Regions from separate parts of the Stutzerimonas marianensis genome, predicted to be linked through region 2. Evidence: predicted binding sites of a transcription regulator. Region 2 holds the regulator's gene; each other region holds the start of a gene.
What was found. Region 2 encodes sigma-54, which starts transcription at its own class of promoters, with help from an activator protein. Its sites were predicted from a motif close to ANTGGCATNNANNTTGCTNT; they were not measured.

Region 1 (7,025 bases), on a different contig from region 2:
GATGAGCACTTCCTTCGGATTACCCACCACCAGACTGCCCAGCGCTGCGCCCAGGATGATGACCACCTCGGCCGGCTGCCAGAGCACGCGCATGTCGCCGTTGGCCATGGCGTAGCCGCCAAGCACGCAACCGATGATGATCAAGGCACCTAATACTTTCTGCATGACTACTGACTTCTCTCTGATAGGTAACGACTGGCCTTGCCGATCGCCTGTTTGCTCAGCTGACAGACCCGCGCATCGCTGACGTCCAGCACCAGCGCGATCTCTTTCAGGCTCAGTTCGTGCTGGTAATAAAGCGTCAGCACCAGCCGCTCGCGCTCGTCCAGCCGCGCCAGCGCCTGGGCCAGCACGCGCTCCTTGATCAGGCGTTCCTCGAACAGCTCGGTGGCGTCGGGGAAATGCTCGTGGCCGCTCTGCAGCAGTTCGTCGAGGCTTTCGATGGCCTCGGACGAGTCGGCCCAGAGAAAGCCCTGGTAATCCTTCTCGCTCAGGCCGGTATGGGCCTTGATCTCCTCGTCGCTGGGCTCGTGGCCGAGCTGCCGGTTGAGCTCGCGGATGGCGTCGCGGACCTTGTGCGTCTGTTGGCGAACCTGGCGGGGCCGCCAGTCCTGACGGCGCAGCTCATCGAGAATCGCACCGCGGATGCGCAACGCGGCGAACTTGCCGAAGCCCTCGTCCGGCTCGCCGTAGCGTCGCAGCCCCTCGAGTAGGCCCATCATGCCGATCTGCTCCATGTCCTCTCGATCGAGCACCTGATTGGCCTGCAGCGACAGCTGCCGGACGATGCGCTTGACCAGCGGCAGGTACTGCATCAGCCAACGCTGCTCGACAGCCGGGGCGAAGACCGAGTGACTGGCCGGCGTGGCGCCGTAGTAGTCGACGGGGCAAGTGGCGCTCATGGCGGGGCCTTTATTGCACGATCAGCTTGTTGACCAGCACGTGCTTGAACGGCACGGCTGCGTTCTTGCTGGCAAAGTCAGCGAACAGGATGGTTTCGAGGCGTTCCTGCAGCTCGCTGATCTTCAATCCGCGAAGCTCGTCGAAGGGCAGCGAGGACAGGTAGCCGACCACGGAGTTGCGCACCAGCGGCTCGGCCTGTTCGAACTTCTTCGGCTCGTCAGAGAGATCGGCCTGCAGCGCCAGGTCGAGCACGAAGTAGTGCTCGCGACCGTCACCGCGGACACTGACGATGACCTTCGGAATCGCGTAGAACTCGTACTCCGAGGGCTCGACCGGCTCGGCGGCGGCCACCTCGGACGAGGCGGCGCCTTCCAGACCCGGCTTCAGCAACCAGTAGCTGACGCCGACGCCACCGGCCACGGTGACCACGTTGAGAAGCAGCATCAGCAGAACGAGACGGGGCGTCGTCATAACACACTCACAAATTGGCTAAGGGTTGGAACGGTCAAACAGTGATCAATACATCGCGGGCACGCTGTTCGCCGCCCGGGTTATCCGCCTGCGCCTCGGCACGGGCCGCCAGGGGCGCCTCGTCCGCCGGCAGGGCCGCTCGCTGGCGCTGCTGGCCCTGCTGCCCCCCGCTCTCGGCACCGACCTGCACGTTGACCTGCACGAAATGCTGGCCCACCAGTTCCTGGCGCAGCCGGTCACTGGTCTGTTGCAGCAGGCGGGCGACATCGGCGTTGGCGGCAGAGAGCTGAACGTTGAGCCGGCCGGATTCATGGCTGAGCAGAATTTCCAGGCTGCCCAACTCCGGCGGATCCAAACGGATGGTGGCGCTCTGGATCTTCTGCTGGATCTGCAGCTCCACGTTCTCGCGCAGGGCCATGAGCATCTGCTCGCCCCACTTGGCCTCGGGGCCCTGCAGCTTCAGGCCACGGTCCGTGGCCAGCGCTTGCGGTGCCTGTCCACGCTCGGCGCCGGCCTGCGGCTCGACCGCCTCGATCGACTCCGCAACGGCACGCATCTGCTCCAGCGCCGGCTCCAGCAAGGCTTGCGTAGCCTCGTCGCCGGACAGGCTCGCGACGCCGACCAGCACCGGCTCGATCACGCGGCCGGCGACCGGGCCGGGCCATCCGGACGGGCTGACCGGCACGCGATCGGCCGTTGCGGCACCTGGCAACGCCTCGTCAGGGGTCACGCCCCATTGCGATGCTACGAGTGCCTGCTCCGGCGCCGGCAGACCGGCGAACAGGGGCTCGAGCGGCGCCTGCGCGGTCGTGTCGACGGCCTCCGGCGACGCACCTTCGAGGCGAACGCCATCGCGCGCCTCGACCGCCGCCGATTGCTGATCGATCATCGCGAGCAACCACTGCTCGGGCGTCAAGCCCTGGCGCGTCTCGTCGACCTGACGGCTATCCTCGCGCGACGCCTGCTGTGGCTGCTGCGCGACGGCGGCGGCAGCAGCGGACGGCGGTACGTCCGGCAGCGCCTCGCCGGCTGCCGCCGCCTGCGCCATGCCGGCCTCGAAGTGACGCCGGGCCAGGTCAAGGGACGATGCGCGGGCAAAGCCCTTCACATCGCCGCCCGACGTCACGGCCGGTTGTGCGCCGGGCTCCGTCGCAGAGGCGCGCGCCATTGAAATCGAGGGGATCATCGCCTGTCTCCGGCCTGGAACATGTCGATCCGCTGATAGGCCGCACGGCCCTCGGCGTACTCCAGATGGTTGAGCAGCAGCAGGCGCAGCCGCTCGCATTCATCGGCGCAGGCTTGCAAGCCTTCGCCATGCAGTTGCTTGAGGCGGTGTTTGGCGGCGAGCGCCGGCTCGTCGAGCTGCAAGCGCTCGGCGAGGGCCTCCAGGCACTGGCGAATCGCGCCGTCGACGCTCGCGACCGCGGCCCAGTCGTTGGCCTGCAACGCCTGCTGCAGCTGCCCGTGCAGCGCCATCAGGCGTTCGCTGTCACTTACGCGCGGCACTGACGCCCTCCCAGCCTTCACGCAGGATGCCGAGCAGGTTGACCACTTCATCCAGGCCTTCGAGCGACAGCGTCACGCTGACGTCGGACAGCCGATAGATGCAGTACTCGTACAGGCGCGACAGGCCCTGAACCACCTCGCCACCGCCCTCTTCGTCCAGCGCGCCGTTCAGGCCGTTGAGGATGTTCATGCACTTTTCCAGCGAAGCGCCCTTCTGCTGGTAGCGCTTGTGCTCGATGTGCCCACGGGCGCGGGCCAGCTCGTCGAGCAGACCGTCCATGAGCACCAGCACCAGCTCGTAAGGCGAAGCCGATGCCGCACGGGCCTCGAGGTCTACCGAGCGGTAGCTGTCGTAACTGTCGTTGGGGAGATAAGTGTTCATCCGAACAATCCGTAGGTCTGCTCCATGGTCTGCATCGTCTGCATCATGGTGGTGTACTGCCTGAGGTAGCGGTTGTAGTGGGTGTCGTATTGCTGCTGGAGGTTCTCGAACTGCTCGTCGATGCGCCGCAGGCTCATGTCCAGCGTGTCCATGCGGTTCTTCAGCATGCCGTTGACGCTGCTGGTGTAGGCGGCAACGGTCTTGTCCATGCTGTCGAGCAGCTTGTCCTTGCCGCTGAAGAGCGCTTCGAAGCCCTCCGGATCGGCGGTGACGGCGGCCTCGAAACGGGTGCTGTCGAGGGTCAGCTTGCCGCTGCGATCGGCGCTGATACCGAAGTCGATCAGGCTCTTGCCGCCGAAGTCGGTGCGCAGCAGGTTGTTCAGGCGGCCCTCGATGGAGCGCACGCTGGAGTCGCCAGCCAGGGCGCCGCGAGCCGCACTGTCGCTGCCACTGCCGGTCAGCGTGTCGAAACTGGTCATCAGCGCGTTGAAGGCGTCGATGAAGCTCTGCACATTCGCCTTGGTGCCGGCCTTGTCCTGGCCGACGGTGACGGTCAGGGGCGTGTCAGTGGCGGTGTGCACCTTGCTGACGGTCATGCTCACGCCGTCGATGACGTTGTCGAAGGTGTTGCTGGCGCTGGTCAGCTCGATACCGCCGGCGCCGTAACTGCCGCCCAGGCGGATCAGCGCATCCTGCGCGGTGGATAGCGTCGTGGTGGTGGCCGCGGCGTTGCCTGCCAGGTCCAGCGTGAAGCCGTTGGCCGCGCCGCTCTCGTCACTGGTGATCACCAGGCTGACGGCACCGTTGCTGCGAACCAGCGTCGCCTGCGCCCCGAGGGCGGCGTCGTTGATGGCCTTAGCGGCTTCATCCAGGGTCGCGTAGCTGCTCAGGTCGAAGGCCTGGGCATTGAGCGTGAGCGTGCCGTTCAGGCTGCCATCGACCAACCCCTGCACCGCCACCTGCTGCTTGCCCGCCAGGCGCTCGACGAAGAAGTCGTAGGTACCCGGCTTGGCGGTCGCGCCCACGGTCGCGGTCGCATACCCCTCCTGGCTGAAGGTCGCGCTGTTGGTCAGCATGTTCGACGTGCTGCTGTTGAGCTTGGTCATTGCCGACTTGAAGGTCGTCAACGAGGTACGCAGCGTACTCAGTGCGTCGCGCTGGGCCTTGTAGCGCGCTTCGTTGCGGTTGAGCCGATCCAGCGAAGATTGCACTTCGTAGGTCGCCAACTGCGTCGACATCTGCTGTACGTAATCGGAATCTATAGCCATCACCATCCCCTCTTGAAGCAGGTAGAGCAAGTTGAATGCCAGTTCCTGAAAGCCCGAATTAAGGGGCTTTCAGAGCCAGTCATGCAGAAAGAAGCCTTCCGCTACAGCACGCGACGAGGAAACGGGGAAACGCCGTTTCCGCTTGAGCGAAGCGCGGAACATCTCCCTGTAAAGGCGACAGGATGGAAGGCTCGGTTAAGGGTGCGCGGCCCGGATTAATTCCAGCGAGCCGGCCCCTGGCGGAGGCGATGGGATTGATGCAATGTGCGGGATGCGTGATGTTCCATTCGGCTGGCGGGGCCGGGCGAATGAATTCGCCCCTACGGTTCGCGGCGGCGGGGTCGCAGCACGGCGTGCTTGGGCGTGGCTTTGGTGGAGCGGGATTTATCCTGCCGGCGGTGGCGGGCGAACGAATTCGCCCCCACGGCGTGGGTGCCGAGTGGCTCGCGCCTCAGTAGGCCTGGGGGGCGTAAAGGCGGGCGTCCTGACCACCGGCGAGCAGCTGCTGCAGGATGTCGTGGTGCATGGCCAGCAGCTTGCCGTTGTGCTCGTTGAATTGCTGGCACTGCACGGCCAGATCGCCGACCCGTTGCCAGTGCCGTTGGAGCGATTCACCCAGCGGGCCGGAGCAGCTGGCGAGCAAGCGCCGCATGCCGACGCCCGACGGCTCCAGGCGGAAGGCCGTGAGCACCTTGCTACGCCGTTGCGCGCGCGCCGCGATGGCTTCGACGCGCACAATGATCTGCAGGTTGATCCGATCGATCTCCGGCACGTCGCGCTCCAGCAGACGTCCGTAGAGCTCCTGCATCAGCTCGCGCAGCGCCAGGTAATCGCCGCAGTCCTGCTGCAGGTCTTCATCGACGACCGTTAGCAGCTTGTCGCGCTGATTCACGCATCGCTCCCGCGGTGATAGCTGAGCATGCTGCTCGCCAGCTCAGCCACATCGGTGGAAATTTCGCCGCGCTGCAGCGCCTGCTTGATCGCGGCGACGCGATCCAGGTCGACGTCCGGCATGGCACGCAGGGCGTCGTGCATCTGCTCCAGCGGCAGGCTTTCGGCCGGGCGCGGGGCGGATTGGGCGGCAGGGCGAGCGGTGGTCGGGCGAACCGTCTCGCTGGAGGCCGTGATGGCGGGCTTGAAGTGCCGACTGATTTCCATGATCTCGTTCCAACTCGGTGGTTACTGCCAAAGAAGCGACCGCACGGGCGAAAACCTTAAATCTTTTTTACGAGCGGGCTGCGCCCACCCATGTGGTGAGCCTGATCAAAGCCGCCCCTCACCCCAGCCCTCTCCCCGCAAGCAGGGAGAGGGAGCCGGTCGTGTCGCGCCTGCCAGTGCTGTGCGCGCCTTCGCCCACCAGGCCGTCAGGGCGCCGATCAGCACCCCTCACCCCAGCCGTCTCCCCGCAAGCAGGGAAAGGAAGCCGGTCGTGCGGGCCTGCCAGTGCTATGCGCGCCTTCGTCCATCAGACCGTCAGGGCCCATCACGTCGACCAGCCCCTTCACCCAGCTCTCTCCCTGCAAACCAGGAGAGGGAGCCGGCCGTGCGGGACCAGGCCGCGTGCTTTGCGCGACGAAGCAACCATGCGATGGATCAGGCGCCCCAGCGGCAAAGCGCGTACATCGGAGCGGCGGCTTGCACCTGCTCCCTCGCCCCTCCGGGGAGAGGGCCGGGGTGAGGGGCGCGGAGCCAAGCCAACGCCGAGCCCCATCACACCTCAAGCAATCTGGTTGCGCCACCAAGTCTGCGCCGCCAGCCCGTCCTGGATCTTCTGCTCCTGCGCCAGCAACGTCTGCTGCCATTGCTGCATCTTGGCGTCGATGACGTACTCGATCACCTTTTCGCTGCGCATGGCCTGCAGCAATTCCTGTTGAATCCGCGCCAGCGCCTGTTCGGCCACCGCCAGTTCGCGGCGTTGCAGCTCGACCATCTTGTACAGCGTGGCCTTGTAGCGTTGTTGGTTGTCGCGCTGCAGGGGTGTGTTCATCGGCACGGAGAACCCACAGAGCCGGCTGAGGCCCGTGATGTTGTTGCGATAGCGCTGGCAGAGGTTCTGCTGGTACTGAACCTGCCCGAGCATCTGCTTGACCCGGTTGCCGCGCAGGCTCGCCAGGCGCGTGAGCGTTTCGATCTGCTGTTTCATGGCTGTTTAATGAGGCTCTGCAAGATGGCCAGACTGGTTTCCAGCTCCGCGGGCTCACCGACGTCCTGGCGCAGGAAGCGCTCGATGCCGGGTGCCAGCTTCACCGCCCGATCGGTCTTGGGATCGGCGCCGGGGCTGTAGCCGCCCAGGGGAATCAGCTCCCTGATCTTCTCGTAGGTGCTGTAAAGCTCCTTGAGCTGGCGCGCCGCACCCAGGTGCGGCGGCTGGCCGACCTGGCTCATGCAGCGGCTGACCGAGGCGCAGACGTCGATCGCCGGGTAGTGGCCGGCATCGGCCAGGCGCCGCGAGAGCACGATGTGCCCGTCGAGAATCGCCCGCGCGCAATCGACGA
Region 2 (7,025 bases):
GCCATGGACTCGAAGGCGATTTCAACCGCAAGGGCAGTTCGGCCTACAGCGGTCGCCTCGGGCAGCCGGTCGCCTCCAAACTTTGCACCATCGTCGATGACGGTACGCTGGCCGATCGCCGCGGCTCGCTAAGTGTCGACGATGAAGGCACACCCACCCAGTGCACCACGCTGATCGAGAACGGCGTGCTCAAGGGGTACATGCAGGACAAGCTCAATGCGCGCCTGATGGGCGTTTCGCCGACTGGCAACGGGCGGCGCGAGTCCTACGCGCATCTGCCGATGCCGCGCATGACCAACACCTACATGCTGGCGGGCGAGAGCGATCCGGAGGAAATCATCCGTTCGGTGAAGAAGGGAATCTATTGCGCCAATCTTGGCGGCGGGCAGGTGGATATCACCAGCGGCAAGTTCGTGTTTTCAACGAGCGAGGCCTATCTCATCGAGGATGGACGGATCACTGCACCGGTCAAGGGCGCCACGCTGATCGGTAACGGTCCTGACGTGATGAACAAGGTCTCGATGGTCGGCAATGACCTGGCGCTCGACAGCGGTGTGGGTACCTGCGGCAAGGACGGTCAGTCCGTGCCGGTTGGCGTCGGGCAGCCGACGCTGAAGATCGACGGGATCACCGTCGGGGGCACAGGCGCTTGATGCCGGAAGTCAGCTCGACGTGCGGACGCCGTCTGGCGCCGAGCGTCGAGCCGAATGGGTTTAGCGCAGCCCTCGCTGCGTCTCGTCCAGTTCGCGGATGTACTTGAATATCTTGCGGCTGGCGGCCGGGGGCTTGTTTCGGGCGGCTTCATGCTGGGCATGACGGATCAGGCTGCGCAGGTGCTGCCGGTCGGTTTCCGGGTAGTCGGCGACAAAGGCCTCGAGGGTTTCGTCATTGCCGGCGATGAGGCGATCGCGCCACCGCTCGAGGGCATGGAAGCGCTCGTTGTACTGGCGCGTCGAGGCGTCGAGCTGGTCGACCAGCGCCAGGATGGCGTCGACGTCCTGGTCGCGCATGAGCTTGCCGATGTATTGCGAATGGCGTTTACGCGCGATGTGGGCCTTGTGTTTCGGAGCGTCGTCCAGCGCTTTGCGCAAGGCGTCAGTCAAGGGCAGGCGGTCGAGCAGCTCGGGCTTGAGTGTGGTCAGGCGCTCACCCAGTTCCTGCAACGCATGCATTTCACGCTTGACCTGGCTTTTGCTTTTTTCCTCGAAATCGTCGAGGTCGGACATATCAGACATGGGGCGGATCCAGATGGAAATGCCGCCATGATAACAGCAGCCCCGCCGGCCGGTGGCAGGCAGGTCGCGACGGTTGCGAATCAGTGAATCAGGGTTCGGAGTGTTTTATGACTGAAGTTGATGCGATAGGCCCGGACGCACTGCCGGCACTGCGCGAGCGTGTCCAGCGCATCCTCGACGAGGCGCACAAGCAAGGCGCCACGGGCTGCGAAGTGTCGGTGTCGATGGAACAGGGGCTGTCCACGACCGTGCGTCAGCGCGAGGTCGAAACCGTCGAGTTCAACCGGGATCAGGGCTTCGGCATCACCCTCTATCTCGGCCAGCGGAAGGGTTCGGCGAGTACCACGGGCAGTGGTGATGACGCTATTCGTGAAACCGTGGCCGCCGCGCTGGCCATCGCCCGGCATGCTTCGGAAGACAGCTTCGCCGGGCTCGCCGATCCCCAGTTGATGGCCCGCGAGGTGCCGGACCTGGACCTCTATCATCCCTGGCCGATTGCGCCGGACGAGGCGATCGAGCTGGCCCTGACCTGCGAGGCGGCGGCGTTCGACACGGATGCCCGCATACGCAATGCGGACGGCACCAGCCTGAGCACGCACCGTAGCATCCGTGGCTACGGGAACAGCAGCGGCTTCATCGGTGGCTATTGCAGTAGCCGGCACAGTCTGAGCTGCGTGATGATTGCCGAGGCCGACGGGCAGATGCAGCGCGACTATCACTATGACGTCAATCGCGTCGCCAGCGAGCTGAGCGGCGCCGAGTCGATCGGCCAGCGTGCCGCTGAACGTGCGGTGCGGCGCCTCGGTGCGCGACCAGTGCCGACCTGTGACGTGCCGGTGCTGTTTTCGGCCGAGCTTGCCACCGGCTTGTTCGGCCATTTCCTGTCTGCCATATCCGGTGGCAACCTCTACCGCAAGGCTTCCTATCTTGAGGATGCGCTTGGCCAGACGCTGTTTCCCGAGTGGCTGAGCCTGGACGAGCGCCCGCACCTGCTGCGGGGCCTGGCGAGTGCCGGCTACGACGGCGATGGTCTGGCGACCTACGCCAAGCCGTTCGTGGACAAGGGGCAGCTCGTCTCTTATGTGCTCAGCACCTATTCGGGCCGGAAACTGGGGATGCCCAGCACGGCGAACGCGGGCGGAGTGCACAACCTCTTCGTCACCCATGGTAAGGACGATCAGGCGGCGCTAATTCGCCGCATGGGGCGCGGCCTGCTGGTGACCGAGCTCATGGGGCAGGGGCTGAATCTGGTGACAGGCGATTACTCGCGAGGCGCAGGCGGCTACTGGGTCGAGAACGGTGAGATCCAGTTCCCGGTGCAAGAGGTGACCATCGCCGGCAACCTGCGCGATATGTTCCAGCAGATCGTCGCCGTGGGCTGTGACATCGAAACCCGCAGCAGCATCCACACCGGCTCGGTGCTGATCGAGCGTATGAAGGTCGCCGGAAGCTGACAGGCTAAGGGAGGGGCCGGTCGGTCAACCCGATCTGCCCCGGCAAGAACGGAAGCAGCAGCCCTCGGACGATCCAGGTATCACACCGCTATTGGCACCTGGCCTGAAATCAGCCTCTCGGCGACCAGCCTATTCCCCTTCCTCGAAATAGTCCTCGATAAGGGCGATCAGTGCATTCATGGCGTCTTGTTCCTGCTCGCCTTCGGTGCGCATGTGCAGGGTGGTCCCTTTGCTCGCCGCCAGCATCATCACGGCCATGATGCTCTTGCCGTCGACCACGGTGTCGGGGCAGCGGCCGATACGGATGTCGCAGGGGAACTGGTTGGCGACCCCGACGAACTTGGCGGCGGCCCGGGCGTGTAGCCCGAGTTTGTTGACGATGGTGATATCGCAGGCAGGCATGGTTCTTCCTAGACCAGGTCGCGATGGCGGACCTGGACGTTCTTCAGAGGCTCGCGCAGCGCCTGACACAGTCGCTCAGCCAGATACACCGAGCGGTGGTGCCCGCCAGTGCAGCCGATCGCGACCGTGACATAGGCGCGATTGCTGGCGGCGAAGCGTGGCAGCCACTTGCTGAGGTAGGCATGGATGTCCTGAAACATCTCCTCCACGTCGGCCTGCTGCGCAAGGTAATCGATCACCGGCTGGTCGAGACCAGAATAGTCGCGCAGCTCGGCTTTCCAATAGGGATTCGGCAGGCAGCGCACATCGAACACCACGTCAGCATCGACGGGCATGCCGCGCTTGAAACCGAAGGATTCGAAGAGAAACGCCGTGCCGGGCTCGGGTTTGTTCAGCAGACGCAGTTTCAGCGTGTCACGCAGCTGATAGAGATTCAGGTGCGTCGTGTCGATCTTGAGATCGGCGTGGTCGATGATCGGAGCGAGCAGCTTCTCTTCGTCGCGAATGGCCTCGGCGAGCGAGCGGCGCTCCGTTGTCAGCGGGTGGCGTCGGCGGGTTTCGGAAAAGCGCTTGAGCAGGGTTTCGTCCGCGGCGTCCAGGTAGAGCACGTCGCATTGGATATGGCGTGCGCGTGCCTCGATCAGAAGCTCAGGGAAGCGTTTGAGCTGGCTCGGCAGGTTGCGTGCATCAATGGACACGGCTACCTGCGGCTGCAGCAGTTCGGTGTGCAGGAGCGCCCGCTCGGCAAGCTCGGGCAGAAGTCCCGCCGGCAGGTTGTCGATGCAATAGAAACCATTGTCCTCGAGCACGTCGAGGGCGGTGCTTTTACCCGAACCGGAACGACCACTGACGATAATCAGACGCATCTCGTCGCCGCCCCTTGGAGCAAGTGTTCGACACCTGGCGTCGCCAGGTGTCGGTGTCTCGAGCGCTGACAGGTCTTGGGCACGTCTCGTTCCTCACTTCATGCTGGCGTGCGGTGTCCAGCCCTGCTATTGGCCGCTCTGGATATCGACCACCGTCTGGTAGAGCGCCTCCGACGTCGAAGCCTGGCGCAAACGTTCACGCACATCCTCGCGGTCGAGCATGCTGGCGATCTGGCGAAGCAGTTCCAGGTGCTCATCGGTGGCCGCTTCGGGCACCAGCAGGACGAACAGCAGGTCCACCGGGGCGCCGTCGATCGCGTCGAAATCCACTGGAGCATCGAGGTGCAGCACGGCACTCAGCGGCGAGGCGCATCCGCTCATACGGCAATGGGGGATGGCGATTCCGTTGCCGAAGCCTGTGGAGCCGAGTTTCTCGCGTGCGACGAAGCTTTCGAAGATGGCTTGTGGGTCGAGGTCTGGGAGATCCCTGGCGATCACCTTGGCGATCTGTTCCAGGACGCGCTTCTTACTGCCGCCCGGCACGTTCACGAGGGAACGTGCGGGGGTCAGGATATGTTCAAGTCGGATCATGATGGGGTTAGCGGGCTAGGGCACCCTGGTTGTGGTCGAGCTGTTTTTCTTTGTGCTTGATGAGCTGACGATCGAGCTTGTCAGCAAGCAGGTCGATGGCGGCATACATGTCTTCGTGCTCGGCATTGGCGACGACTTCGCGCCCGGCGACGTGGAGCGTGGCTTCGGCCTTCTGCCTGAGCTTTTCGACCTGGAGAATCACCTGAACACCGATGATGCGATCGAAATGCCGCGACAGTCTTTCGAATTTTTCCTCGACGTAGTCACGCAGGGGCTCGGTAACTTCAAGGTGAAGGCCAGTGATAGTGACTTGCATACTGCATCTCCTTTTGCCACGTGCGGATTGGCGGGACCGGGCCCGCCAGCGGAAGAGATCGTCGGTCAACCGGTAACCTACAGCAACCGCTTGCGCTCGCTGGACGGCGCGATACCGAGCGATTCACGGTATTTGGCGACGGTGCGGCGTGCTACCTGGATGCCCTGCTCCTCCAGTAAACCAGCGATCTTACTGTCGCTCAACGGCTTTTTCGGGTTTTCCGCCGCCACCAGCTTTTTGATGATCGCGCGGATCGCGGTGGAGGAGCACTCGCCGCCTTCGGCGGTGCTGACGTGGCTTGAGAAGAAGTACTTGAGTTCGTATATCCCGCGCGGGGTATGCATGTATTTCTGGGTGGTCACCCGGGAGATGGTCGATTCGTGCATGCCCACGGCCTCGGCGATATCGTGCAACACCAGCGGCTTCATGGCTTCGTCGCCATGATCGAGGAAGCCCCGTTGATGCTCGACGATCTGGGTGGCCACCTTCATCAGGGTTTCGTTGCGGCTCAGCAGGCTCTTGATGAACCAGCGCGCCTCCTGCAGCTGGTTACGCATGAAGGTATTGTCCGCGCTGGAATCGGCGCGCTTGACGAAGCCAGCGTACTGCGCGTTCACCCGCAGCCGGGGCATCGCCTCCTGATTGAGTTCGACCAGCCAGCGATCGTTGTGCTTGCGCACGATGACGTCCGGCACGACATATTCAGGCTCGCTCGTCTCGATCTGCGAGCCGGGCCGCGGGTTCAGGGTCTGGATCAGATCGACGACCTGGCGCAGTTCGTCTTCCTTGAGCTTCATGCGGCGCATGAGCAAGCTGTAGTCGCGGTTGCCGAGGATGTCCAGATGGTCGCTGACCAGGCGCATGGCCTCGGGCAGCCAGGGTGTCCGCTCGGGCAGTTGGCGCAGCTGCAGGAGCAGGCATTCGCGCAGGTCGCGGGCGCCGATGCCGGCGGGCTCGAATTGCTGGATGCGGCGCAGCACCACTTCGATCTCGTCGAGTTCGATCTCGAGTTCCGGGTCGAAGGACTCCAGCACTTCCTCGAGGCTTTCCTCCAGATACCCCTGTGGATTGATACAGTCGATCAGGGTGGCAGCGATGAGGCGGTCGGTGTCGCTCATCGGCGCGAGATTCAATTGCCAGAGCAGGTGGCTCTGCAGGCTTTCGCCGGCAGAGGTGCGGGTGGTGAAGTCCCACTCGTCGTCATCGCTGCTCGGCAGGCTGCTTGCGCTGGTCTGATAGATGTCTTCCCAAGCGGTGTCGACGGGCAGTTCGTTGGGGATGCGATCGCTCCAGTCCGCGTCATCGGGGTTGTCCGCCGCCGTGCCGATGCTGTCCTCGTAGCGGCTGTCGGCGCCATCAGGCTCGGATGTCGTCGCGCTGTCCGGCTTGGCCTCGATGGCTTCGGCCATTACGTCCGAGCCGTCGAAATCGTCCCCATCTTCTTCGCGTTCCAGCATGGGGTTGGAATCCAGCGCTTCCTGAATCTCCTGCTGGAGATCGAGCGTGGATAACTGGAGCAACCGTATGGCCTGTTGCAGCTGCGGTGTCATCGTCAGCTGCTGGCCCATCTTCAGGACTAGCGATGGTTTCATGGCAGAGGACTTCGAACCTTGTTTGCCGGCGCAACCGCGCCTGTTCCGACTGTTGGCGGCTTGGGCGCCAGAGGAAGCAAATTATATGCCTGCTGGCGAAGCCTTTGCCTAGCCCCGTGGCGCGACCTCTCCTGAAAAAAACCGGTCAGAGCCGGAATTCGTGGCCCAGGTACACTTCCTTGACCAGTTGATTGGCCAGGATGGTCTGAGCATCGCCTTCGGCAATGAGCTGGCCGTCATTGACGATATAGGCCGTCTCGCAGATGTCCAAGGTTTCGCGCACATTGTGATCGGTGATCAGTACGCCGATGCCTTTGGCCTTGAGGTGGTGAATGATCTGCTTGATATCGCCTACCGAGATCGGATCCACGCCGGCAAAGGGCTCGTCGAGCAGGATGAACTTCGGTGCGGTCGCGAGGGCGCGGGCAATCTCGACACGGCGCCGCTCACCGCCTGACAGGCTCATGCCGAGGCTGTCGCGAATGTGGCTGATGTGAAACTCCTGCAGCAGGCCTTCGAGTGCCTGCTGGCGTGCGCTGCGATCGAGGTCCTTGCGGGTTTCAAGGATC
Region 3 (7,025 bases), on a different contig from region 2:
TCATCGCCAATCAGGAAACCCAGGCTCGGCAGGATGCCGCCTTCAGGGCTGGAGTACATGATGTAGTAGCCGATCAGCAGGTACATGATCGACGCCAGCGCGTAGAGCACGATGTTCTTGGTGAGGATTTCGGCGGTGTTCTTGGCGCGGACCAAGCCGGCTTCGAGCATGGAGAATCCGGCCGCCATCCACATCACCAGCGCGCCGCAGATGAGGAAGTAGAAGGTGTCGAGTCCGTACTGGACGGGTATCAGTGCTGTGCTATCCATTTGTTTTCACCTTTTGCCGAGCGCCGGGGCGCTATTCGGTTCAGGCGCCCGGGTTGGCTCCGGGCGCGCTCCGTGTGCTTACAGGTTGTAGCCGCGTTCGTTGTGCAGGCTGAGATCCAGGCCGATGGTTTCTTCTTCTTCGCTGACTCGCAGGCCCATCACCGCGTCGATCACCTTGAGAATCACCAAGGTGACGATGCCGGTGTACACGACCGTGAAGAGCACGCCCTTGAACTGAATCCACAGCTGCAGTGCGATGCTTTCCACCTCACCGAAGCCGCCCAGTGCCGGGGCCGCGAACACGCCAGTCAGCAGCGCGCCGACGATGCCGCCAATGCCGTGCACGCCGAAGGCGTCCAGGGAGTCGTCGTAACCGAGCTTGCGCTTGAGGCTGGTGGCACAGAAGAAGCAGATGACGCCCGACGCCAAGCCGATGATCAGTGCGCCCATCGGGCCGACCGTACCGGCTGCGGGGGTGATGGCGACCAGACCCGCGACCACGCCCGAGGCGATGCCCAGCGCGCTGGGTTTGCCGTGGGTCATCCACTCGGCGAACATCCAGCTCAGCGCCGCGGCGGCGGTGGCGATCTGGGTCACCAGCATGGCCATCCCGGCGGTGCCGTTGGCGGCCAGCGACGAACCGGCGTTGAAGCCGAACCAGCCGATCCACAGCATCGCCGCGCCGACCAGGGTTAACCCCAGGTTGTGCGGCGCCATGGGCGTAGTGGGGAAGCCCTTGCGCTTGCCGAGTACGAGGCAGGCCACCAGACCGGCGATGCCGGCGTTAATGTGCACGACGGTGCCGCCGGCGAAATCCAGTACACCCCAGTCCCACATCAGGCCGCCGTCGCCGCCCCAGACCATGTGCGCGATCGGTGCGTAGACGAGGGTGAACCAGACGCCCATGAATACCAGCATCGCGGAGAACTTCATCCGCTCGGCGAAGGCGCCGACGATGAGCGCCGGGGTGATGATGGCGAAGGTCATCTGAAAGGTGATGAACACGCTCTCCGGCACCGTGCCGGTGAGGCTGTCGGGCGTCAGGCCGGCGAGAAATGCCCGCCCGAGACCGCCAACGAAGGAATTGAGGTTGGTGACGCCTGCCTCCATGCCGGTCGTGTCGAACGCCAGGCTGTAGCCGTAGACCATCCAGAGGATGCTCATCAGGCCGGTGATGGCGAAGCACTGCATCATCACCGAGAGGATGTTCTTCGAGCGGACCATGCCGCCGTAGAACAGCGCCAGGCCCGGAATCGTCATGAATAGCACCAATGCGGTGGCTGTCAGCATCCATGCCGTATCGCCTGCATCGAGCGTTGCCTCCTGCGCCATGGCGATGCCTGGGCTTATCAGAGACAAAAGGGCTCCTAGCCCTGCGATTTTTCGCAGAGTCATGGTTTTACTCCTGGGGCGTGGGGTTCGTAGGCCTGCCAGGCAGGCAATCGCGAGTGGGAGCGTTGCGTGGCGGATGTGTCGGGCGTCGCCGCCCGTTCATGCATTCGCTACGCGTGCCCGTCAGATCGCGTCGGTATCGGTTTCGCCGGTGCGAATGCGAATGGCCTGTTCCAGATTCACGACGAAAATCTTGCCGTCGCCGATCTTGCCGGTGTTGGCCGCCTTGGTGATGGCCTCGATCACGCGGTCGAGCTGGTCATCGGCAATGGCCACGTCGATCTTCACCTTCGGCAGAAAATCGACCACGTATTCGGCGCCGCGGTAGAGCTCGGTATGGCCTTTCTGGCGCCCGAAACCCTTGACTTCGGTGACCGTGATGCCCTGGACGCCGATTTCGGACAGCGACTCGCGTACGTCGTCCAGCTTGAACGGCTTGATGATGGCAGTGACTAGTTTCATGAAAACTTCTCCCGTTTAGGTGGACTTGCCCCAGAAGTACGAACCCGGCTCAAGTCTAAGCTCAGTGTCTGGCTCTTGTAACGCGCCGGCATCGCCGCGCGCCCCTCCGACACCATCAACCAATCCGACGAAACGTCCCGAATCGCCTGTGCACCCTTCATTCGTTGGTGCATGCGTCACGCTGAGCAAAGCAGATTCAGTGCCAATCTCCGAAAAACAGCGGTTTGCCGCGTTTCAGCGCAGCAGCACCCGGCGCCACAAGCGAAACGACGCACCAATTTGGTGCCATGGCATCCGACACCATGCCCGGAAACGGGCACGGTGCCCGCCCTAAGTTACGGCAGACGACCGTGCTACACTGCACGCCGCTCAGAAACAGGTGATGCTATGTTCCCGCCCAAAGCTTTTCTCGACGCCATCGGCTCTCAGGCCTCGCGCCTGTTCAACGGCGAAACGCCCCTCTCGCGCAGCGAAATCGAAGCCCAGTTCAAGGGCATCGTCCAGGGTGCGCTGAGCAAGCTGGACGTGGTCAGTCGGGAGGAATTCGACAGCCAGATGGTCGTATTGGCCCGCACCCGAGCCCGCCTGGAGGCCCTCGAGGCCAAGGTCGCCGAACTGGAAGAGAAGCTAACCCCCGCCGCCGACGAGTGATCCGGCGGCACCGATCAAAGGAGTGATCGATGTCCCTCGCCATTGTCCACAGCCGGGCACAGCTCGGCGTGGAAGCGCCTGCCGTCACGGTCGAGGCGCACCTGGCCAACGGCCTGCCCTCGCTGGCCCTGGTCGGCCTTCCGGAAACCGCTGTGAAGGAAAGCAAGGACCGCGTCCGCAGCGCCATCCTCACGTCCGGCTTCGACTTTCCTGCCCGCCGCATCACCCTCAACCTCGCCCCAGCCGATCTGCCGAAGGACGGTGGCCGCTTCGATCTGGCCATCGCGCTGGGCATCCTCGCAGCCGGTGGTCAGGTGCCCGGTGATCGGCTGGACGGCCTCGAGTGCCTCGGCGAACTGGCCTTGTCGGGCGCCTTGCGACCGGTGCAGGGCGTACTGCCCGCCGCACTCGCCGCGCGCAAGGCCGGGCGTGCACTGCTGGTGCCGCGGGCGAACGCGGAGGAAGCCAGCCTGGCCTCGGGTCTGGTGGTCTACGCAGCCGACCATCTGCTCGAGGTCGCCGCGCATTTCAACGGCGTGACGCCACTCGAACCCTTCCAGGCGCAAGGCCTGCTGCGCCAGGAGCTGCCCTATCCGGACCTCGCCGACGTGCAGGGCCAGGCCGCGGCGAAGCGGGGCCTGCTGGTCGCGGCCGCCGGCGCTCACAACCTGCTGTTCTCCGGCCCGCCGGGTACCGGAAAGACACTTCTGGCCAGCCGTCTGCCCGGCCTGCTGCCACCACTACAGGAACAGGAAGCACTGGAAGTCGCCGCCATCCATTCGGTGGCCAGTCAGTCCCCGCTCGAACACTGGCCGCAACGGCCGTTCCGGCAGCCCCATCACAGTGCATCGGGGCCGGCGCTGGTCGGCGGCGGCAGTCGACCACGGCCAGGCGAGATCACCCTGGCACATCAGGGCGTGCTCTTTCTCGATGAGTTGCCCGAGTTCGATCGCAAGGTGCTGGAGGTTCTTCGCGAGCCGCTGGAGTCCGGCCACATCGTCATCGCCCGGGCTCGGGACAAGGTGAAGTTTCCGGCCCGCTTCCAATTGGTCGCCGCGATGAACCCCTGCCCCTGCGGTTACCTGGGCGACCCCAGCGGTCGCTGCCGCTGCTCGCCGGATCAGATCCAGCGCTACCGCGGCAAGCTGTCCGGGCCACTGCTCGACCGCATCGACCTGCACCTGACCGTCGCCCGCGAGGCCACGGCGCTCAATGCGCCGCAAGCCGGTAGCGAGACGACCGCAGCGGTGGCCGTTCAGGTGGCCGAGGCACGGCGCATCCAGCTTGCTCGTCAAGGCTGCGCCAACGCGTTTCTCGACCTGTCCGGCCTGCGCCAGCATTGCCATTTGCAGCCGGAGGATCAGCGCTGGCTGGAGCGCGCCTGCGAGCGACTCGGCCTGTCGCTGCGCGCGGCGCACCGCATCCTCAAGGTGGCCCGGACGCTGGCGGATCTCGAGCGGGCCGAGTCGATCGGCCGAGGGCACTTGGCCGAAGCCCTGCAATACCGTCCCTCCAGCCAATCCGGCTGATCGACAGCCGCGCGGCGCCTCTACGCAGCGGTCGGACGGCAAGCGCAACGGCACAATTCGCCCACTGCGGAGGTCCGATTCATTGTCCCCGACGAGACGGCGATGGCCTCTAGTCCGGTCAAAAGCTGACCAATATGCTAGATTGCGCCCTCTTCGCCACAGGCGGCCACTCCCCAAATCGACGAATCAAGGAGCGCAGCATGGAGGCCAACAAGTCTTCTCCCACCCTCAACCCACCTGTTTTCATCGGCTCTGCCGTACTCATCATCGCGCTGGTCATCTACAGCGTCGCCTTCTCCGAAAACGCCCAGGCGCTGTTCAGTGACGTCCAGGCCTGGATCATCGCCAATGTCAGCTGGCTCTACATCATCGCGGTAGCGATCATTCTGCTGATGGTCGTGCTGCTCGCACTCAGCCGCTACGGCGACATCAAGCTCGGCCCCGACCACAGCGAGCCGGACTACAGCAACCTGACCTGGTTCTCCATGCTGTTCTCCGCGGGGATGGGCATCGGCCTGATGTTCTTCGGCGTCGCCGAGCCGGTGATGCACTTCCTCTCGCCCCCGGTAGGCGAAGGCGGCACCAGCGAGGCCGCTTACGAAGCCATGAAGATCACCTTCTTCCACTGGGGCCTGCATGCCTGGGCGATCTACGCCATCGTCGCGTTGATCCTGGCGTACTTCAGCTACCGCCACGGCCTGCCACTGACCCTGCGTTCGGCCCTGTACCCGCTGATCGGCGAGCGCATCTACGGCCCGATCGGCCATGCGGTGGACATCTTCGCCATCATCGGCACCGTGCTCGGCGTCGCGACATCGCTGGGCCTGGGCGTCACCCAGATCAACTCGGGTCTGAACCATCTCTATGGGGTGCCGATCTCCGTGCCGGTACAGATCGCGCTGATCGCGGGCACCACGGTGCTGGCGACCATCTCCGTGGTCACCGGCCTGGACAAGGGCGTGCGACGCCTGTCGGAGCTGAACCTGACGCTGGCCGTGCTGCTGGTGCTGGTGGTGCTGGTTGCCGGCCCGACCGTGTTCATTCTGCAGACCTTCGTGCAGAACACCGGTAGCTACCTGTCGGACATCGTCAACAAGACGTTCAACCTCTACGCCTACGAGCCAAATGACTGGATCGGCGGCTGGACGCTGTTCTACTGGGGCTGGTGGCTGGCCTGGTCGCCCTTCGTCGGCCTGTTCATCGCGCGCATCTCGCGTGGTCGGACCATCCGCGACTTCGTCACCGGCGTACTGCTGGTACCGACCGGCTTCACGCTGCTGTGGATGACCGTGTTCGGCGACACCGCGATCCACATGATCCTCTGGGACCATGTCACCAGCCTGGGCGAAGCCATCGAACGAGACAGTTCGCTGGCGCTGTTCGCCTTCCTCGAGCACTTCCCCTTCGCGGCCGTGCTGTCGACCATCGCGATGATCATGGTCGTGGTGTTCTTCGTGACCTCGGCCGACTCCGGCGCGCTGGTCGTCGACATGCTCGCCTCGGGTGGCGAAGGCCAGACGCCGGTCTGGCAGCGGATTTTCTGGACCGCCTCCATGGGCACCGTCGCCATCGCGCTGCTGCTCGCCGACGGGCTGACGGCCTTGCAGACGGCCACCATCGCCAGCGCCCTGCCGTTCACCCTGGCCTTGCTCTGCTCGATGTGGGGGCTGCTCAAGGCGCTGCGCCTCGATGCCACCAAGCAGGGGCTGCGCTACCAGGCGATCAACACCACGCCGACCGCGCCGGTATCCGAAGGCGGCTGGCGCCGTCGCGTGCAGAACCTGACCATGTACCCGCGACGCCGCGACGTCGAGCGTTTCATCAGTGAAACCGCCGCACCCGCCTGTGCCGCCGTCGCCGAGGAGCTGCGCAAGCAGGGCTACAGCGTCGAGCTGACCAGCGGGGAGGACAAGCGCACCGGCCTGGAGATCACCCACGAAGGCGCGCCAGACTTCATCTACCAGATCCGTCCGCGCGGCTACCCGATGCCCAGCTTCGTCGCCACCGAGGAAGACGAAGACGAGCGCAACTACTTCCGTGCCGAGGTACACCTCAAGGAAGGGGGGCAGAACTACGACGTGATGGGCTGGAGCCGTGAAGGGGTGATAGGCGACATCCTCGACCAGTACGAGAAGCACATGCACTTCTTGCACATGGTTCGCTAGCAACACCGCGCCGGGCTTCAGCCCGGCGCTTCGTTTCAGCCACGCATCTCGAGGCGGTGCCCCCGGTCGAGCAGGGGCCGCAGCTCGGCCAGTGGCAACGGCTTGCTGATCAGGTAACCCTGAACCTGGTCGGCACCGAAGCGACGCAGTTGCCCGAGCTGGGCCGCGCCTTCGACGCCCTCGGCCACCACCTCCAGCCCCAGGTCGTGCGCCAGCCCGATCATCGCCCGGACCAGCCGTCCGTTCTGCGGACGCGCGGCCATCTGGTCGACGAAGCTCTTGTCGATCTTGAGCAGGCTGATCGGCAACCGACTCAGGTGCACGAACGAAGAGAAACCGGTGCCGAAATCGTCCAGTGAAAAACGTACGCCGAGCGCGGCAAGCGCGTTCATGGTGCCGCGCACCTGATCGCTGCGGCGCATCACCGCCGTCTCGGTGAGTTCGAACTCCAGCCAGTGCGGGTCTACGCCGCGCTCGGCGATCAATCGCTCGAGGGTCGCCAGCAGCTGGCTGTCTTGGAACTGCCGAAACGACAGGTTCACCGCCATGTGCAATTC
Region 4 (7,025 bases), on a different contig from region 2:
CACGCGCTCCACCTCTCCGCCGAAGTCGGCGTGGCCGGGGGTGTCGACGATGTTGATGTTGTAGTCCTTCCACTTCAACGCGGTGTTCTTGGCCAGGATGGTGATGCCGCGTTCCTTTTCCTGGTCGTTGGAGTCCATCACGCGCTCGTTTTCGGCCTCCTTGCGGTCCAGGGTGCCGGACAGGCGCAGGAGTTTGTCGACGAGGGTGGTCTTGCCATGGTCGACGTGGGCAATGATGGCGATGTTGCGTAGATTCTCGATCACAGGTCTGTTTCTCTGTAAAAGCGTCTGGCTGTAGGCCGGCCGCTGAAAAAAGGTCGGTTCGCAACGCGAATCCGAAGAAGGTACGAGCCGGGGCGTTACCCGCGGTTTGGCATTACCGATCGGGAGGGCGGTGACGGATGCTGCCGCCCAGCAGGCCGGGCTGTTTAGCTCGGACGATAAACGCGCACATTGACGTGCCCCTCGCTCAACAGATGATGAGCATGCAGGCGGCTCATGACACCTTTATCGCAATACAGCAGGTACTGGCGGTTGTCGTCCAGTTCCTTGAAGCGGTTGTTCAGCGCATAGAACGGCAAGGTTTGCACTTCGATGCCCGGCAACTGCAGAGGTTCGTCCTCGGCCGCGTCGGGGTGACGGATGTCGAGCACCACCTGGCCGGCGCTGGCGGCGGTGACCTCCTCGACCTGCACATCCTGGCCCAGCTCGTCGATGACCCGGTCGATGGCGACCTGGCGGGCGTTGGCCAGGGCGCGATCCAGGATGGCCATGTCGAACTGCTTCTCTTCGTGCTCGACGCGATAGCGCTTGGCCTTGGTCGTCGGGTTCACCGAAATCACCCCGCAATACTCGGGCATGTTCTTGGCGAACTCGGCGGTGCCGATCTCGAAGGCGGTGTCGATGATGTCCTGCTTGTGGCTGGCGATGAGCGGGCGCAGCACCAGCATGTCGGTCGCCGAATCGATCACCGAGAGGTTCGGCAGGGTCTGGCTGGATACCTGGGAAATCGCCTCACCGGTGACCAGCGCATCGATGTGCAGTCGCTCGGCGATCTGCGTCGAGACGCGCAGCATCATGCGCTTCAAGACCACGCCCATCTGGCTGTTGTCGACCTTCTGCAGGATCTCGCCGACCACTTCCTCGAACGGCACGCTGATGAACAGCACGCGGTGCGAGCTGCCGTATTTCTTCCACAGATAATGAGCCACTTCCATGACGCCCAGCTCGTGCGCGCGGCCGCCGAGGTTGAAGAAGCAGAAGTGGGTCATCAGCCCGCGGCGCATCATCTGGTAAGCGGCCACGGTGGAATCGAAACCACCGGACATCAGCACCAGGGTCTGCTCCAGCGCGCCCAGCGGATAGCCGCCGATGCCGTCGTGCTGCGCATGCACGATGAACAGGCGCTGGTCGCGAATCTCCATCCGGACTTCGATTTCCGGTGCCTTCAGCGAGATGCCCGCGGCCCCGCACTGCTGGCGTAGCTGGCTGCCGACATGTCGTTCGACGTCCATGGAGCTGAACGGGTGCTTGCCGGCGCGCTTGCAGCGCACGGCGAAGATCTTGCCAGCCAGGCGATCGGCGAAATGCGATTTGCACTTCTCCACCATGTCGTCCAGGTCGCCCAGCGGGTACTCATGCACCTCCAGGCAATGCGCGATGCCCGGGGTGCAGCGCAGGCGCTCGATCATGTCGCGCAGCAGCCTGGCGTCGGTCTGCGCGGTTTCCACTTCAATGTTGTCCCACACCCCTTCCACCCGCAGCTCGGGATCCAGGTCACGCAGCACGGCACGGATGTTCTTCGCCAACTGGCGAATGAACCCCTTGCGCACCGGCGGGCTCTTGATGGTGATTTCGGGAAAAACCTTGACGATCAGCTTCATGTGGACAGCGCGGCGCTGGCATGGCCTGAAAAAGAGGGGGGCGGAGTATATCGGAATTGATCAAGCTTTAGACAATTTTATCGGTCGCCAGCGGTTTCGCACCTAAATGGAACAAGCCCGCGCTGTCGAGCACCAAATAAGTGCAACGCAAAGGAAAAATCTTGCCGCACGGGCCGCAGAAAGCCCATACGCGGCCTTTATAGGGCAGCCGGACCCATCTCGGAGCACTGGCATGCAATTTGCTCCCTTGTGAGGCAGGTCGCCTTGTCGGAGTATCCCCGCTCGGCTTCACCCTAGATTTCGGAAGCAACCTGTCAACGCTTCCACCACTTGGAGAGCACCATGTCGAAGTCGCTTCAACTGATTAAAGAATACGACGTGAAGTGGATTGATCTGCGCTTCACCGACACCAAGGGCAAGCAGCAGCACGTCACCATGCCGGCCCGTGATGCCGATGACGAGTTCTTCGAGCATGGCAAGATGTTCGATGGTTCCTCCATCGCTGGCTGGAAAGGCATCGAAGCCTCCGACATGATCCTGATGCCGGACGACAGCACCGCCGTGCTGGACCCGTTCACCGAAGAGCCGACCCTGATCCTGGTCTGCGACATCATCGAGCCCTCGACCATGCAGGGCTACGAGCGCGACCCGCGCGGCATTGCCCGTCGCGCCGAGGAATACCTGAAGTCGACCGGCATCGGTGACACCGTATTCGTCGGCCCGGAGCCGGAGTTCTTCATCTTCGACCAGGTGAAGTTCAAGTCCGACATCTCCGGCTCGATGTTCAAGATCTACTCCGAGCAGGCTTCCTGGATGACCGACCAGGACGTCGAAGGCGGCAACAAGGGCCATCGTCCTGCCGTCAAGGGTGGCTACTTCCCGGTTCCGCCGGTCGATCACGACCACGAAATCCGCACCGCCATGTGCAACGCCCTGGAAGAAATGGGCCTGACCGTCGAAGTTCACCACCATGAAGTGGCGACCGCCGGCCAGAACGAGATCGGCGTCAAGTTCAACACGCTGGTGGCCAAGGCCGACGAAGTCCAGACCCTGAAGTACTGCGTGCACAACGTGGCCGATGCCTACGGCAAGACCGCGACCTTCATGCCCAAGCCGCTGTATGGCGACAACGGCTCGGGTATGCACGTGCACATGTCCATCTCCAAGGATGGCAAGAACACCTTCGCCGGTGACGGCTATGCCGGCCTGTCCGAAACCGCCCTGTACTTCATCGGCGGCATCATCAAGCACGGCAAGGCGCTGAACGGCTTCACCAACCCGTCGACCAACTCCTACAAGCGCCTGGTCCCGGGCTTCGAAGCACCGGTCATGCTGGCCTACTCGGCGCGCAACCGCTCCGCCTCGATCCGCATCCCGTACGTCAACAGCCCGAAGGCGCGCCGCATCGAAGCACGCTTCCCGGATCCGGCTGCCAACCCCTACCTGGCCTTCGCTGCCCTGCTGATGGCTGGCCTGGACGGCATCCAGAACAAGATCCACCCCGGCGATGCGGCCGACAAGAACCTGTACGACCTGCCGCCGGAAGAAGGCAAGCTGATCCCGCAGGTGTGCGGCAGCCTGAAAGAAGCCCTGGAAGAGTTGGACAAGGGCCGCGCCTTCCTGACCAAGGGCGGCGTCTTCACCGACGAGTTCATCGATGCCTACATCGAGCTGAAGTCCGAGGAAGAGATCAAGGTCCGCACCTTCGTTCATCCGCTGGAGTACGACCTGTACTACAGCGTCTGATGCGATACGCGTGATTGGAAAAGGCCTCCTTCGGGAGGCCTTTTCTTTTTCCTGCGGCGCATATCCGGCAAGCTTGTTGCGACGGCTCGCAAATACCGGATCGAGGGCTTGCCCGAATGCGGGCAGGGTGCAAGGCTTCAGACTTCCCACTCGCGGAGTTCACCATGCGCATCGCAATGCTCAGCCTGCTCGTGCTGTTGTCGGCTCCGACCATGGCGCAGATCTACAAATACACCGATGAACGCGGCAACACGGTGTACACCAACCAGCCCCCGGATGGCGTAGCGGCCGACCAGGTCAAGCTGCCACCGGCAAACACCGTGGACATTCGCACCCCGGAACCACCTCCGCCCCTGCCGGGCGAGGCGCAAGACGCCCAACAGGCGCAGCCATACCGCAGCCTGGCCATCGGTGGCATCCCTGACGAAGAGGCCCTACGGGCGAACAACGGCAGTTTCATGGCGACCGCCGAGCTCGATCCGCCGCTGCGCCGCGGCCACCTGTTGCGCTTCCTGCTCGACGGCGAGCCACTGGCCGCACCCAGCGCTTCGACCTCCATGCAGCTGAACAACGTCGACCGCGGTAGCCATCAGCTGGAGGTGGAGGTACTCGCCAACGGCCAGGTCGTGCAGCGCGCCAGTCAGGCGTTCACCGTCCAGCGAGTGAATACCTCAAGCCCGGCATTACGACCTAAACCTACCCCTCCGAAACCGACACCGGCGAAGCCAGGCGCATGATCAGCATCAACCGCGCTTGGGCTGCCCTTCTTCTGGTCCTGGCGCTACCGGCATCCGCCGAAATCTATAGCTACATCGACGAGCAGGGGAACCGCGTCTTCACCGACCGCCCCGGTGGCCGTGCAGTCGAGACGATCAAATCGCGGCCCACCAACGGCATGCCGGCGGTTGAAACACAGCGACGGCCAAGCGCCCAACCGGCTGCGCCAGAACCGGACGCCATCCGCTACCGGCTGCTGGAGATCGGGCATCCCGCTCCTGAGGCGACCATTCGCAGCAATGCGGGCAACCTCGAGGTCAGCGCCACCAGCGATCCAGCCCTCGATCCGGCCCATGCGTTCCGCCTGCTGCTGGATGGCAAGCCCTTCGGCGAAACGGTCCGCACGCCGCAGTTCTCGCTGAGCAACATCGACCGGGGCACGCACCAGCTGGTGGTCGAGATCGTCGATGCCAGCGGCAATCCCTTGAAAGCCAGCCCGCCGCACACCTTTCATCTGCACCGCACCTCGCTCGCCCAACGCCGTCGGGTCAGGCCATGCGTGACGGCCGATTACGGCGTTCGCCCGGAATGCCCCCTGGCCGACAAGCCTGTCGAGAAGAAAGATATTCCCTTCGTGCCCTTTCTGTGATCATGCTGCGCACCGATATGGTGCGTAGCTGAGCCAAGCTGTTCGTGCCGCCTGCGAAACGCGGGATGCCCTGCTCTGGAGCGCCCATGGCCGCAGCGCCGCGCCGAAAAGGAGCGCCTTGGTTTGCTTCTTGCATTTCCTGTCGTCATCTCCCGGATGCAGATAGCCATGATCTCCGAAGCCCTACAGCGCCTGCTGATCGAGAATCTCACCACCGCCACGCTCCTGCTCGATTCACGGTTGCGCCTGCAGCACATGAACCCGGCCGCCGAAATGCTGCTGGCGGTGAGCGGGCAACGCAGTCATGGCCAGTTCATCAGCGAGCTCTTCACCGAGTCACCCGAAGCGCTCGCTGCGCTGCGCATGGCTGTCGAGGAAGCCCATCCTTTCACCAAGCGCGAGGCGACCCTGACCTCCGCCAGCGGCCAGTCGTTGACGGTGGACTACGCCGTGACACCGGTGCTGACCAAGCAGGAGACGATGCTGTTGCTCGAGGTGCTGCCGCGCGATCGCCTGCTGCGGATCACCAAGGAAGAGGCCCAGCTGTCCAAGCAGGAAACCACCAAGATGCTGGTCCGCGGCCTGGCCCATGAGATCAAGAACCCGCTCGGCGGCATCCGCGGCGCGGCGCAGTTGCTGGCCCGCGAGCTGCCCGAGGAGCACCTGAAGGATTACACCGAGGTGATCATCGAGGAGGCCGATCGGCTGCGCAATCTGGTCGATCGCATGCTCGGCTCGAACAAGCTGCCGTCACTGTCGATGGTCAACATCCACGAAGTGCTGGAGCACGTGGCGAGCCTGATCGAAGCTGAGTCACAGGGCAGCCTCATTTTGGTGCGCGACTACGACCCGAGCATTCCCGAGCTGCTCATGGACCATGAGCAGATGATCCAGGCCGTGCTCAACATCATGCGCAACGCGATGCAGGCTCTTGCCGGGCAGACCGAACTGGGCCTCGGTCGACTGACCCTGCGTACCCGCACCCTGCGCCAGTTCACCATCGGCCATATCCGCCACCGCCTGGTCGCGCGCATCGAGATCATCGACAACGGCCCGGGTATTCCCGCCGAACTGCAGAACACCCTCTTCTACCCGATGGTCAGCGGCCGCCCCGACGGCACCGGCCTGGGCCTCGCGATCACCCAGAACATCATCAGTCAGCACCAGGGCCTGATCGAATGCGAAAGCCATCCCGGGCATACCGCGTTCTCGATCTTCCTGCCGCTGGAAAATGGAGCACCAACCGCATGAGCCGCAGCGAAACTGTCTGGATTATCGACGACGACCGTTCCATCCGTTGGGTGCTGGAAAAGGCCCTGCAACAGGAGGGCATGACCACTCAGAGCTTCGATAGCGCCGAAGGCGTGCTGTCGAAACTGGCGCGGCAGCAGCCGGACGTGATCATCTCGGACATCCGCATGCCGGGCATCAGCGGGCTGGACCTGCTGGCACAGATTCGCGAACTCTACCCGCGGCTTCCCGTCATCATCATGACGGCGCACTCGGACCTCGACAGCGCGGTGGCGTCCTACCAAGGGGGGGCATTCGAATACCTGCCCAAGCCATTCGACGTCGACGATGCCGTCTCCCTGGTCAAGCGCGCCGGGCTGCATGCCAAGGAGCAGCAGGCGACCCACCAGCCGGCCGGCCAACCGCGCACCCCGGAGATCATCGGCGAGGCGCCGGCGATGCAGGAGGTGTTCCGCGCGATCGGCCGTCTCAGCCACTCCAATATCACCGTGCTGATCAACGGTGAGTCCGGCACCGGCAAGGAGCTGGTCGCCCACGCCCTGCATCGCCACAGCCCGCGCTCAGCCTCGCCCTTCATCGCTCTGAACATGGCAGCGATACCCAAGGATCTGATGGAATCGGAGCTGTTCGGCCACGAGAAGGGCGCCTTCACTGGCGCAGCCAACCAGCGTCGCGGGCGCTTCGAACAGGCCGACGGCGGCACCCTGTTCCTCGACGAGATCGGCGACATGCCGGCCGACACCCAGACCCGTCTGCTGCGCGTGCTGGCCGACGGCGAG

Region 1: the regulator sigma-54 is predicted to act here: its motif matches at 4,554-4,573, upstream of fliD (flagellar filament capping protein FliD).
Region 3: the regulator sigma-54 is predicted to act here: its motif matches at 2,311-2,330, upstream of glnK (P-II family nitrogen regulator).
Region 4: the regulator sigma-54 is predicted to act here: its motif matches at 2,110-2,129, upstream of glnA (glutamate--ammonia ligase).

What each region holds. Positions count from the first base shown of each region.
Region 1 is NZ_JALGRD010000010.1:100,233-107,257, reverse strand. Features, by position in the region: gene motA (flagellar motor stator protein MotA) at 1-165, opposite strand, end outside; gene MST27_RS17925 (FliA/WhiG family RNA polymerase sigma factor) at 168-902, opposite strand; gene MST27_RS17920 (flagellar basal body-associated FliL family protein) at 913-1,374, opposite strand; gene MST27_RS17915 (flagellar hook-length control protein FliK) at 1,409-2,560, opposite strand; gene MST27_RS17910 (hypothetical protein) at 2,557-2,880, opposite strand; gene fliS (flagellar export chaperone FliS) at 2,864-3,262, opposite strand; gene fliD (flagellar filament capping protein FliD) at 3,259-4,530, opposite strand; gene flgN (flagellar export chaperone FlgN) at 4,982-5,422, opposite strand; gene flgM (flagellar biosynthesis anti-sigma factor FlgM) at 5,419-5,688, opposite strand; gene MST27_RS17885 (flagellar FliJ family protein) at 6,248-6,673, opposite strand; gene fliI (flagellar protein export ATPase FliI) at 6,670-7,025, opposite strand, start outside.
Region 2 is NZ_JALGRD010000012.1:90,318-97,342, reverse strand. Features, by position in the region: gene tldD (metalloprotease TldD) at 1-653, shown strand, start outside; gene yjgA (ribosome biogenesis factor YjgA) at 714-1,235, opposite strand; gene pmbA (metalloprotease PmbA) at 1,343-2,689, shown strand; gene MST27_RS19685 (HPr family phosphocarrier protein) at 2,819-3,091, opposite strand; gene rapZ (RNase adapter RapZ) at 3,100-3,957, opposite strand; gene ptsN (PTS IIA-like nitrogen regulatory protein PtsN) at 4,084-4,548, opposite strand; gene hpf (ribosome hibernation-promoting factor, HPF/YfiA family) at 4,556-4,864, opposite strand; gene MST27_RS19665 (RNA polymerase factor sigma-54) at 4,942-6,456, opposite strand; gene lptB (LPS export ABC transporter ATP-binding protein) at 6,602-7,025, opposite strand, start outside.
Region 3 is NZ_JALGRD010000008.1:152,145-159,169, forward strand. Features, by position in the region: gene MST27_RS15215 (ammonium transporter) at 1-269, opposite strand, end outside; gene MST27_RS15220 (ammonium transporter) at 348-1,664, opposite strand; gene glnK (P-II family nitrogen regulator) at 1,785-2,123, opposite strand; gene MST27_RS15230 (accessory factor UbiK family protein) at 2,511-2,774, shown strand; gene MST27_RS15235 (YifB family Mg chelatase-like AAA ATPase) at 2,804-4,303, shown strand; gene MST27_RS15240 (BCCT family transporter) at 4,504-6,468, shown strand; gene MST27_RS15245 (putative bifunctional diguanylate cyclase/phosphodiesterase) at 6,504-7,025, opposite strand, start outside.
Region 4 is NZ_JALGRD010000010.1:194,869-201,893, reverse strand. Features, by position in the region: partial or broken gene MST27_RS18385 (GTP-binding protein) at 1-264, opposite strand, end outside; gene thiI (tRNA uracil 4-sulfurtransferase ThiI) at 429-1,883, opposite strand; gene glnA (glutamate--ammonia ligase) at 2,226-3,629, shown strand; gene MST27_RS18370 (DUF4124 domain-containing protein) at 3,794-4,366, shown strand; gene MST27_RS18365 (DUF4124 domain-containing protein) at 4,363-4,995, shown strand; gene glnL (nitrogen regulation protein NR(II)) at 5,164-6,246, shown strand; gene ntrC (nitrogen regulation protein NR(I)) at 6,243-7,025, shown strand, end outside.